DNA from 2 places in the Collinsella sp. SGI.178 genome. Region 2 is predicted to be linked to the other one. Evidence: predicted binding sites of a transcription regulator. Region 2 holds the regulator's gene; the other holds the start of a gene.

Region 1 (4,209 bases), on a different contig from region 2:
AACATGCCCTCAAACTTAAGCTTGTCGAAGGCATCGATCTCCTCGGACACGTGGACGTGATAGCTGTTAGTAATGTAGCCCTTGTCCGTCACGCCCGGGATAATGCCGAAACGGCGCTGCAGGCACTTGGCGAACTTGTAGGTCGTCGACTCAAGCGGGGTGCCGTACAGCGAGAAGTCGATATCGCTTTCGGCCTTCCACTCGGCGCACTTGTCGTTCATGTGCTGCATGACGGCCATGGCAAACGGCGTGCCCTCCTTCTCGGTGTGGCTGTGGCCCGTCATGTACTTGACGCACTCATACAGACCGGCGTAACCCAGGCTAATGGTGGAATAGCCGCCCACGAGCAGCTTGTCGATCGTCTCGCCCTTCTTAAGGCGCGCCAAGGCACCGTACTGCCAAAGAATCGGCGCAGCATCCGAAAGCGTGCCCATCAGGCGCTCATGACGGCACAGCAGGGCGCGGTGGCACAGCTCAAGGCGCTCATCGAAGATCTTCCAGAACTTGTCCATGTCCTGATGCGAGCTCAGCGCAACATCGGGCAGGTTGATGGTCACAACACCCTGGTTAAAGCGACCATAGTACTTAGGCTTGGTCGGGTCATAGTTCAGAGCGTTGGCGACATTGTTAAAGCCGTTGCCCGAACGGTCGGGCGTCAGGAAACTGCGGCAACCCATGCAGGTATAGCAATCGCCGTTGCCGGCGGTCTCGCCCTTAGACAGCTTGAGCTCGCGCATCTTCTTCTCGGAGATGTAGTCGGGCACCATGCGCTTGGCGGTGCACTTGGCGGCGAGCTTGGTCAGATAGAAGTACGGCGAATCCTCGCGGATGTTATCGTCCTCGAGCACGTAGATGAGCTTGGGAAACGCCGGGGTGATCCACACGCCGGCTTCGTTCTTAACGCCCTCATAGCGTTGACGAAGCGTCTCCTCCACAATCATGGCAAGGTCGTGCTTCTCCTGGGGCGTACGGGCCTCATTGAGATACATAAAGACCGTCACGAACGGCGCCTGGCCATTCGTGGTCATAAGGGTCACGACCTGATACTGAATCGTCTGGACGCCGCGACGAATCTCATCGCGCAGGCGTTCCTCAACGACCTCGCGAACCTTCTCGGCAGATGCCGAAACACCGAGCTCCTCAAGCTCGCGAGCGACCTCGCCGCGAATCTTTTGACGGCTCACCTCAACGAACGGGGCGAGATGGGTCAGCGAAATAGACTGACCGCCGTACTGGGAGGAAGCAACCTGGGCGATAATCTGCGTCGCGATGTTGCAGGCGGTCGAGAAGCTGTGCGGCTTCTCGATCAGCGTGCCCGAGATAACGGTGCCGTTCTGGAGCATGTCCTCCAGGTTCACCAGATCGCAGTTGTGCATGTGCTGGGCAAAGTAATCCGAATCGTGGAAATGGATCAGGCCCTCATTATGGGCATCCACGATCTCCTGGGGCAGCAGCACGCGTTGGGTCAGGTCCTTGGAAATCTCGCCGGCCATATAGTCGCGCTGAACGGAATTGACGGTCGGATTCTTATTGGAGTTCTCCTGCTTAACCTCTTCGTTATTGCACTCGATCAGCGACAGGATCTTGTCGTCGGTCGTGTTCTTTTGGCGCTTCAGGCTCTGAACATAACGATAGATGATGTAGCGGCGAGCGACCTCGTAGCAGTCGAGACGCATGATCTCGTCCTCGACCAGATCCTGGATCTCCTCGACCGATACGGTATGGCCGGCCTTCTCACATGCCTCGGCGACGTTTTGCGCCGCGTAGATCACCTGGCGGTCGGTAAGACGAGAGCCCTCCTCGACCTCCAAGTTGGCGGCGCGAATCGCATTGACGATCTTATCGATGTCAAAGGCAACCTCGGTGCCGCTGCGCTTGATGATCTTCATCCTCTTGCCTCTTTCGCGTCGTAATCCCATTGCGCTTCAGAGCCAAACGATGCCTGGCAGGGCTTGTCCCTGTCTTGCGGCGCCGTCGCGCAATCTGTGTTCTCGATAAACCATAGGTCCTCATGCGGACAATCCTCGCGGCCGATCAAGCGGCTCAAAGGCGTGTCCAAATGGGACGAACAAGGTCTTCGTTCTCTGTCCGCCATCTATCATACGACAAAGACGCCTCTATATCCTGTATTCTTTTTTTAGGTCAAACACAACATATAGTGTTTCAGCAGGTCAAAGCAATTGGTCATTTTACAGACACATTAATTATGAGGGTTTCTTGGCAAGTCGGTAAAACGTTACCAACGCGGCTACCTGCAAGGCAATTATAAAACCCCCTAGTCAAGCCGCCGACAAATCCTACCAAAACCAAGCCGCTCACGCGAAAAGAATCCAAAAGATTATGCTTGACCAACATGTTGCGGTCGAATGCCGGCGGACGGAGTGACAGGGCTGCAAACGCTCGGAAGACTACAGCCCCGACACCCCGTCCGCCGGCATTCGATAGGCGAGGAGCTATTAGTTCTCTTCGCGAGCTATCATGCGGCCGAGAGCCGCTGTAAAGGGATCGAGCAGCACGCCGGCGATAACCACAAAAGCCCACCCCTTTGTGACAAGGCCCGCCCAGCGCGCGAAGAACGTACGGCCTTCAATCGTTCCGAATCCTCCCTGGAAGGCAATCTCGCCAAAACCGATCACCATAAAAGATTGCGCGGAGGTCAACCATGGAAACGCGGGCGACGTGCACGGTTATGATCAAAATAATCATCTCCCACGAGACCAAGAGGCCAATAACGACAAATTATGCTGGGCAGCAAATGCAACGTGAAAAAGCGACCGAGGTCGATAATTTGACGGCATATTATGTGTGTTTATAACAAAACAGTCCAGAAGCAAAGCCTCTGGACTGCGAACATTTGGTGGGCGTTACAAGATTTGAACTTGTGACCTCTTCCGTGTCAGGGAAGCGCTCTCCCCCTGAGCTAAACGCCCAAATGGAGCGGACAACGGGGCTCGAACCCGCGACCCCAACCTTGGCAAGGTTGTGCTCTACCAACTGAGCCATGTCCGCTTACGGGGATTAATCTTACGTGATGCCCGCATCCTATGCAAGAACTTTTTTTGAAAAGTTTTGCGACGCCCTCGCGAACCTCACGAAGACATCAGCCACCTCAAAAAGGCCGAACTCCTCACCCTGATACACGTATGCCGAGCCCGGAAGCGCCAGCTCAAGCAAAAGGGCCGCCCGCGCGCGGCGCTCGCCGAGTTCACGGTCCTCGTCATAAGACGACCCGTCGCGTAAGAGCCAGTCGAGCGCAATCTGGCGGTAGCGCGTCGCCTTGATTTGCAGCAGGGCATAGCGCGTCGCCACGCGCGATAGATCTCGTGGACCTCGTTGCGGTCCCACAGCGGATGGGTGCCGTCGTCAACCATGTCATCGCCCTCGGCGAGATGCCACCGGTCGAGGTCATCGCGGTCGAGGTCCTTGGCGAGACCGTGCGCCACATCAATGCGAAAGCCATCAACGCCTCGATCGCTCCAAAACGTCAGGACGTCGCAAAAGAACGCATGAACCTCGGGGCATGACCAGACAAAGTCCGGCCGCTCGGGCGTAAACATATGCAGCTACCACTGACCGTCCGCAGCACGCGTCCAGGCGGGGCCGCCAAAGTTGGCATTCCAATTGGTGGGAGGCAGCTCGCCATGTTCGCCGCGACCATCGCGGAAGATATAACGGGCGCGCTCGGGCGATCCGGGGCCGGCGGCAAGAGCGGCTTTGAACCAGGGGTGCTGGTTGGATGAATGATTGGGCACGATGTCGACGATGACCTTGATGCCGCGTGCGTGAGCCGCAGCGACCATGTCATCGAAGTCGTCAAGCGAGCCGAGACGTGGGTCGACATCGCAGTAGTCCGCCACATCATAGCCACCATCGACAAGAGGCGATGGGTAAAACGGGCTCAGCCAGATGGCCTCGATGCCCAGCCGCTCAAGATAGTCCATCTGCTGGGTAATGCCCACGATGATACGCCCAAAGCTGATATTCGCGGCAAACAACGCCACGGCCACGCCCCAAGACGCTCGCTCCCTCTCGGGTTCGAGCCTCTGCAATGGGTACGAAAAAGCCCGGCTACCGTGGTAGTCGGGCTGTTGTACTTGGAGCGGACAACGGGGCATCCGCGTATCCGCTTCGCGGATCCGCACCGGCTTCGGCCGCCTGCCGGCGACCTCGCCAGCTCGCTACAAACGCTCCGCGTTTGCTTAACGCTCG
Region 2 (4,209 bases):
CAACCGTACGTTCGCTTTCGCGCGTCGATGGACCAAACCCTCCCCTTCCTCCGTAGCTTCGAGGACATGCACTTTGTCTTTTTGCCGGGCAAGGACACGGAATACGCTACGCGCCTGGAAACGCTCTTCGAAGCCATGAAACTCGAAAACGTCACGGTTCTTGACTATGTCGATGACATGGCAGCGCTCATGCACGGCTGCGATCTGGCAATTCTCAAATCGGGCGGACTCACTGTTACCGAATGCCTGTGTGCACACCTGCCGATGATTCTGTTGGGCAAGTCCTATGGCCAGGAAAAGGCCAACACCACCATGCTCACCGACTTGGGCGCCAGCATGCATGTCACCACCGCACGCGAGCTCATCGTGACGCTGCGCCATCTCCACGATCATCCCGAGTCGCTCAAGGCACTGCTCATCAATGGCGAAGTGCTACGCCGTCCACACGCGGCCGAGGACATCGCCATCGCAACCATGGAGCTTGCAGGCAAGCCCCAAAAGCGCAAACGAGCCTTCTGCCGCTTCTACTGGGGCGGAAAACCCGCGCATATCCGCTAGGGTCTTAATGTCCGCTTACCCGCGGGAGGCCCCTATATATCATCCCGTGCTCAAACATTCTCGCTGGGCGCTCGTATCCCTCCCGCCCGCTTCTCACACATATCATTCCATGCTCAAACATTCTCGCTTCGCTTCGCTCGCTGCGAAACTGCGCGTGGAACGATATGTGTGAGAAGCGGGCGAGCGGCTACTCGCTAGAAAACAAATTGAAATCCAAGTAGTAAGCCGGTATGACAAAGGAGAAATACCTTTATCGCACCGGCTCGCTAGTTGAATATGGCTATCGACTTCTAGCGAAGAAGCACGGTAGTTGCAAGCATCTAAACGTAGCTCACCCGTGGGTGGCCCCTATATATCGTTCCACGCGCAGTTTCGCAGCGCAGCGAGAATGTTTGAGCATGGAATGATATATAGGGGCCGCCCACGGGTGAGCGGACATTACAAAACGCCGCTAGAACCGAAACCGCCGGCTCCTCGGTCGGTTTCGTCTAGTTCGTCTACCTCCACGAGATTGACCGTGGGAACTTCTTGGATGACGAGTTGAGCGATTCGGTCACCCTTGTTGATCTGGATTTCATTGGATGGATCCAGGTTGATAAGGATGACTTTAAGCTCACCTCGATAGTGGGCGTCTATAAGACCGGGCGTGTTGACTATAGAAAGACCCTGCTTAATAGCCAGGCCACTGCGAGGCTGAACGAAGCCAGCGTATCCATCGGGCAGCGCGATCGCAAGGCCGGTAGAGACCAAGCGCCGCTCGAAGGGCTTAAGGGTACAGTTCTCATTGGCACGGAGGTCCAAACCGGCATCTGTGGGATGGGCGTATTTGGGAAGCTCGATCGTAGGGTCGAGACGCTTAATGTTGACTGTAATGTTGGACATATAATCACCTTAGCTTGTCGAGCTCTTGCAAAAACTCATCGATGTCTTTGAAATCGCGATAGACCGAGGCAAAGCGAATGTAGGCCACCTTGTCGATCTTGGCCAGGCGCTTAAGCACCATGTCGCCCAGGTCGTGGGACGTAACAGCCGTCAGCGTACGGGAACGCAGCTCCACCTCGATGTCATCGATGAGCTCATTGAGCTTTTTCGTGTCGATGTCGCGCTTAATCGTAGCGCGCATTAGGCCGACCAGCAGCTTATTGCGATCGAACCGCTGCTTTGACCCATCAGATTTGATGACCTCGATGGGGTCTTCGCATCGCTCGAATGTTGTGAAGCGATAGTTGCACGAACAACATTCACGGCGGCGTTTAATGGTGTTATTAGATTCCTGCATACGGGAATCGACAACACGGGTATGTGCATTGCCGCATCTGGGACAGCGCATGGTACCTCCTCCAAAACGATAACAAGGGTACCATGTGCCGGAGTTTAAATCTTACGAACGCGCAGGAACTTTAAGAACGTCACCCGCATCGAGTGACCCATGCTCCAGATGATTGACACTGCGAATTATGTCAGAAGTCTCCTGTGTAGTAAGACCGTCAACGGAATGCTCCTGAGCAAGCGACCACAAGGAATCTCCGGACTGAACACGGACGGTCTCATAGGTAACGTTAGATGCCGACTCGGCATATGCGGCGTGACGAGCGCTGAAGATCGAGGTAGCAAGTACAAAGAAGAGCGTGAGCGCAACGGCCAGGGCGACAATCGTCGAGGCCTTCAGAGCAACGGGGGCCGAAGTCGTGGCGACGCACTGGCTTCGGACGGACTTGCCAGGCAGTGTTTGAAAACCAGATCGGCCGCCTTTGACAACCGTGAAAGCCGGCGCCGCAGGCGTCTCGAGCTTAAGGGCGAGGTTTCCCTGGACCATATCCGTTGCATTCATCATGTTCTCCTCTCGCGTTTTTGACGAGAACTGTTTTATCAAGCCGCGAGGACAAAAAAGTCTAGCGCGGGAACGAGTGTTCGGTTATTATTATCTTCGAACAGTTGTTCCTGTCAAGCAAACATAGAACATTTGTTTGGGTTAGGTAGAGAGGAATCCCTGATGGCTCGCAAAATTACCAAGCGACAGCAGCAGATTTACGACTTCATCAAGGAGTATCAGCAGGAAAAGGGTTATCCGCCCAGCGTGCGTGAGATGGCTTCGGCTGTGGGTCTTTCCTCCCCTAGCACCGTACATGCACATCTCTCCGCACTGGAAGCACGCGGCCTGCTCAAACGTGACGCCACCAAGCCTCGTGCCCTAGAGCTCTTTGACGAGGACGGAGCCTCCGTCTCCATCTCAAAGTCCGATGAGCCCACGGCACCCCGCGGAACCGTATCGCTACCCCTCGTGGGCCGTGTCGCCGCGGGGATCCCCATCCTTGCCGAGCAGAATATCGAGGACACCTTTACCATCCCGACCGAGATCGCAACGGACCAGGGGTCTTTTATCCTCGAGGTCCACGGCAATTCGATGATTAACGTCGGTATCCTTAACGGCGACTATATCATCGTTCGCGAACAGAAGAGTGCCATGAATGGCGAGATCGTTGTGGCCATGATCGATGGCTCCGCAACGGTCAAAACGTTCTACAAGGAGCAGGGACGAGTTCGCTTGCAGCCCGAAAACGACACCATGGAGCCCATCTATGCGACAAATCCGACGATCCTGGGCAAGGTTGTTGGATTGATGCGCCGGTTCTCGTAATGCAAAACCGCATCACGGTCTTTGATACCATTCGCGGATTTACCATGCTGTCGATGGCAGGATTTCATGCTTGCTACGATCTTGCCTATCTTTATGGTTGGGATATGCCCTGGTTTACTCAGACCATCTTCCAAGACATCTGGCGTGCCAGCATCAGTTGGGTATTTTTGTTTATTGCCGGCTGGATGTGCACCCTCTCGCGCAACAACATCAAGCGTGCCGTCAAATATGCCGCTGCCGCTTTTGTTGTATGGGTCGCGACGACGCTCGTCTCAGTCGATGACTCGGTGAACTTCGGCATCATGTTCTGCATGGCGGCCTGCACCGCCATTGTCGCGCTCGCGCGTCCGGTGATCGTTAAAGTGCCGTCGGTATGGGGTATAGCAATTTGCCTCACACTTTTTACCCTTACCTGGAGCATTCCTAAAACGGTTTATCCTATCCCCTATTTAGCTTGGCTGGGTTTCCCAAGTCCAGACTTTGTCTCTGGTGATTACTATCCAGTCATACCATTCTTATTTATGTACCTTGCAGGCTTCTTTGCCGCCCACACGACTCAGGAAGCAAACTATGAGGCGCCGGGATGGGCCTATGCGAATCCCATCCCGGCGCTCGCAAGTCTCGGGCGCCATGCGCTGCCGTTCTACCTGCTGCATCAACCGGTTATCTTGGGTGTACTGGAGCTGATTTACTCTGTTCGATAACGCTCGAGACGCGGTGCGATACGGGCTGGAAGCTTTGCCACAATACGAACGCCGTCCTCGAGGTATTCCTCGTGCAGAAGGGTTCCCTGTTCGTGCACGAGCGTGATTAACGCACCCTCTCGATACGGGATATCGGCCGAGAGCAACACGTCCGTAGCGGCCGCCTCACGAGCGATACGGTCGACTAAGTCATCAAGGCCCTCACCCGTCTGAGCCGAGAACAATACCGCCTCGGGATAGCGCCGGCGAAAGCTCAAGCGGTCGACGCTATCGAGCAGATCGATTTTATTGAACACGGTAAGCGTCAGG

The links. Region 2 encodes NrdR, which represses ribonucleotide reductase genes. Its sites were predicted from a motif close to AAACACNATATATNGTGTTT; they were not measured.
Region 1: the regulator NrdR is predicted to act here: its motif matches at 2,145-2,164, upstream of nrdD (anaerobic ribonucleoside-triphosphate reductase).

Annotation. Positions count from the first base shown of each region.
Region 1 covers NZ_JBNPLM010000006.1:10,575-14,783, reverse strand. The annotation lists gene nrdD (anaerobic ribonucleoside-triphosphate reductase) at 1-1,889, opposite strand, end outside; gene ACQRAQ_RS03015 (hypothetical protein) at 2,457-2,639, opposite strand; tRNA gene ACQRAQ_RS03010 (tRNA-Val) at 2,856-2,930, opposite strand; tRNA gene ACQRAQ_RS03005 (tRNA-Gly) at 2,934-3,009, opposite strand; gene ACQRAQ_RS03000 (hypothetical protein) at 3,043-3,309, opposite strand; partial or broken gene ACQRAQ_RS02995 (alpha-amylase family glycosyl hydrolase) at 3,411-3,941, opposite strand.
Region 2 covers NZ_JBNPLM010000002.1:79,382-83,590, reverse strand. The annotation lists gene ACQRAQ_RS01150 (MGDG synthase family glycosyltransferase) at 1-558, shown strand, start outside; gene dut (dUTP diphosphatase) at 997-1,440, opposite strand; gene nrdR (transcriptional regulator NrdR) at 1,445-1,888, opposite strand; gene ACQRAQ_RS01135 (LysM peptidoglycan-binding domain-containing protein) at 1,940-2,389, opposite strand; gene lexA (transcriptional repressor LexA) at 2,552-3,196, shown strand; gene ACQRAQ_RS01125 (heparan-alpha-glucosaminide N-acetyltransferase) at 3,196-3,900, shown strand; gene hflX (GTPase HflX) at 3,885-4,209, opposite strand, start outside.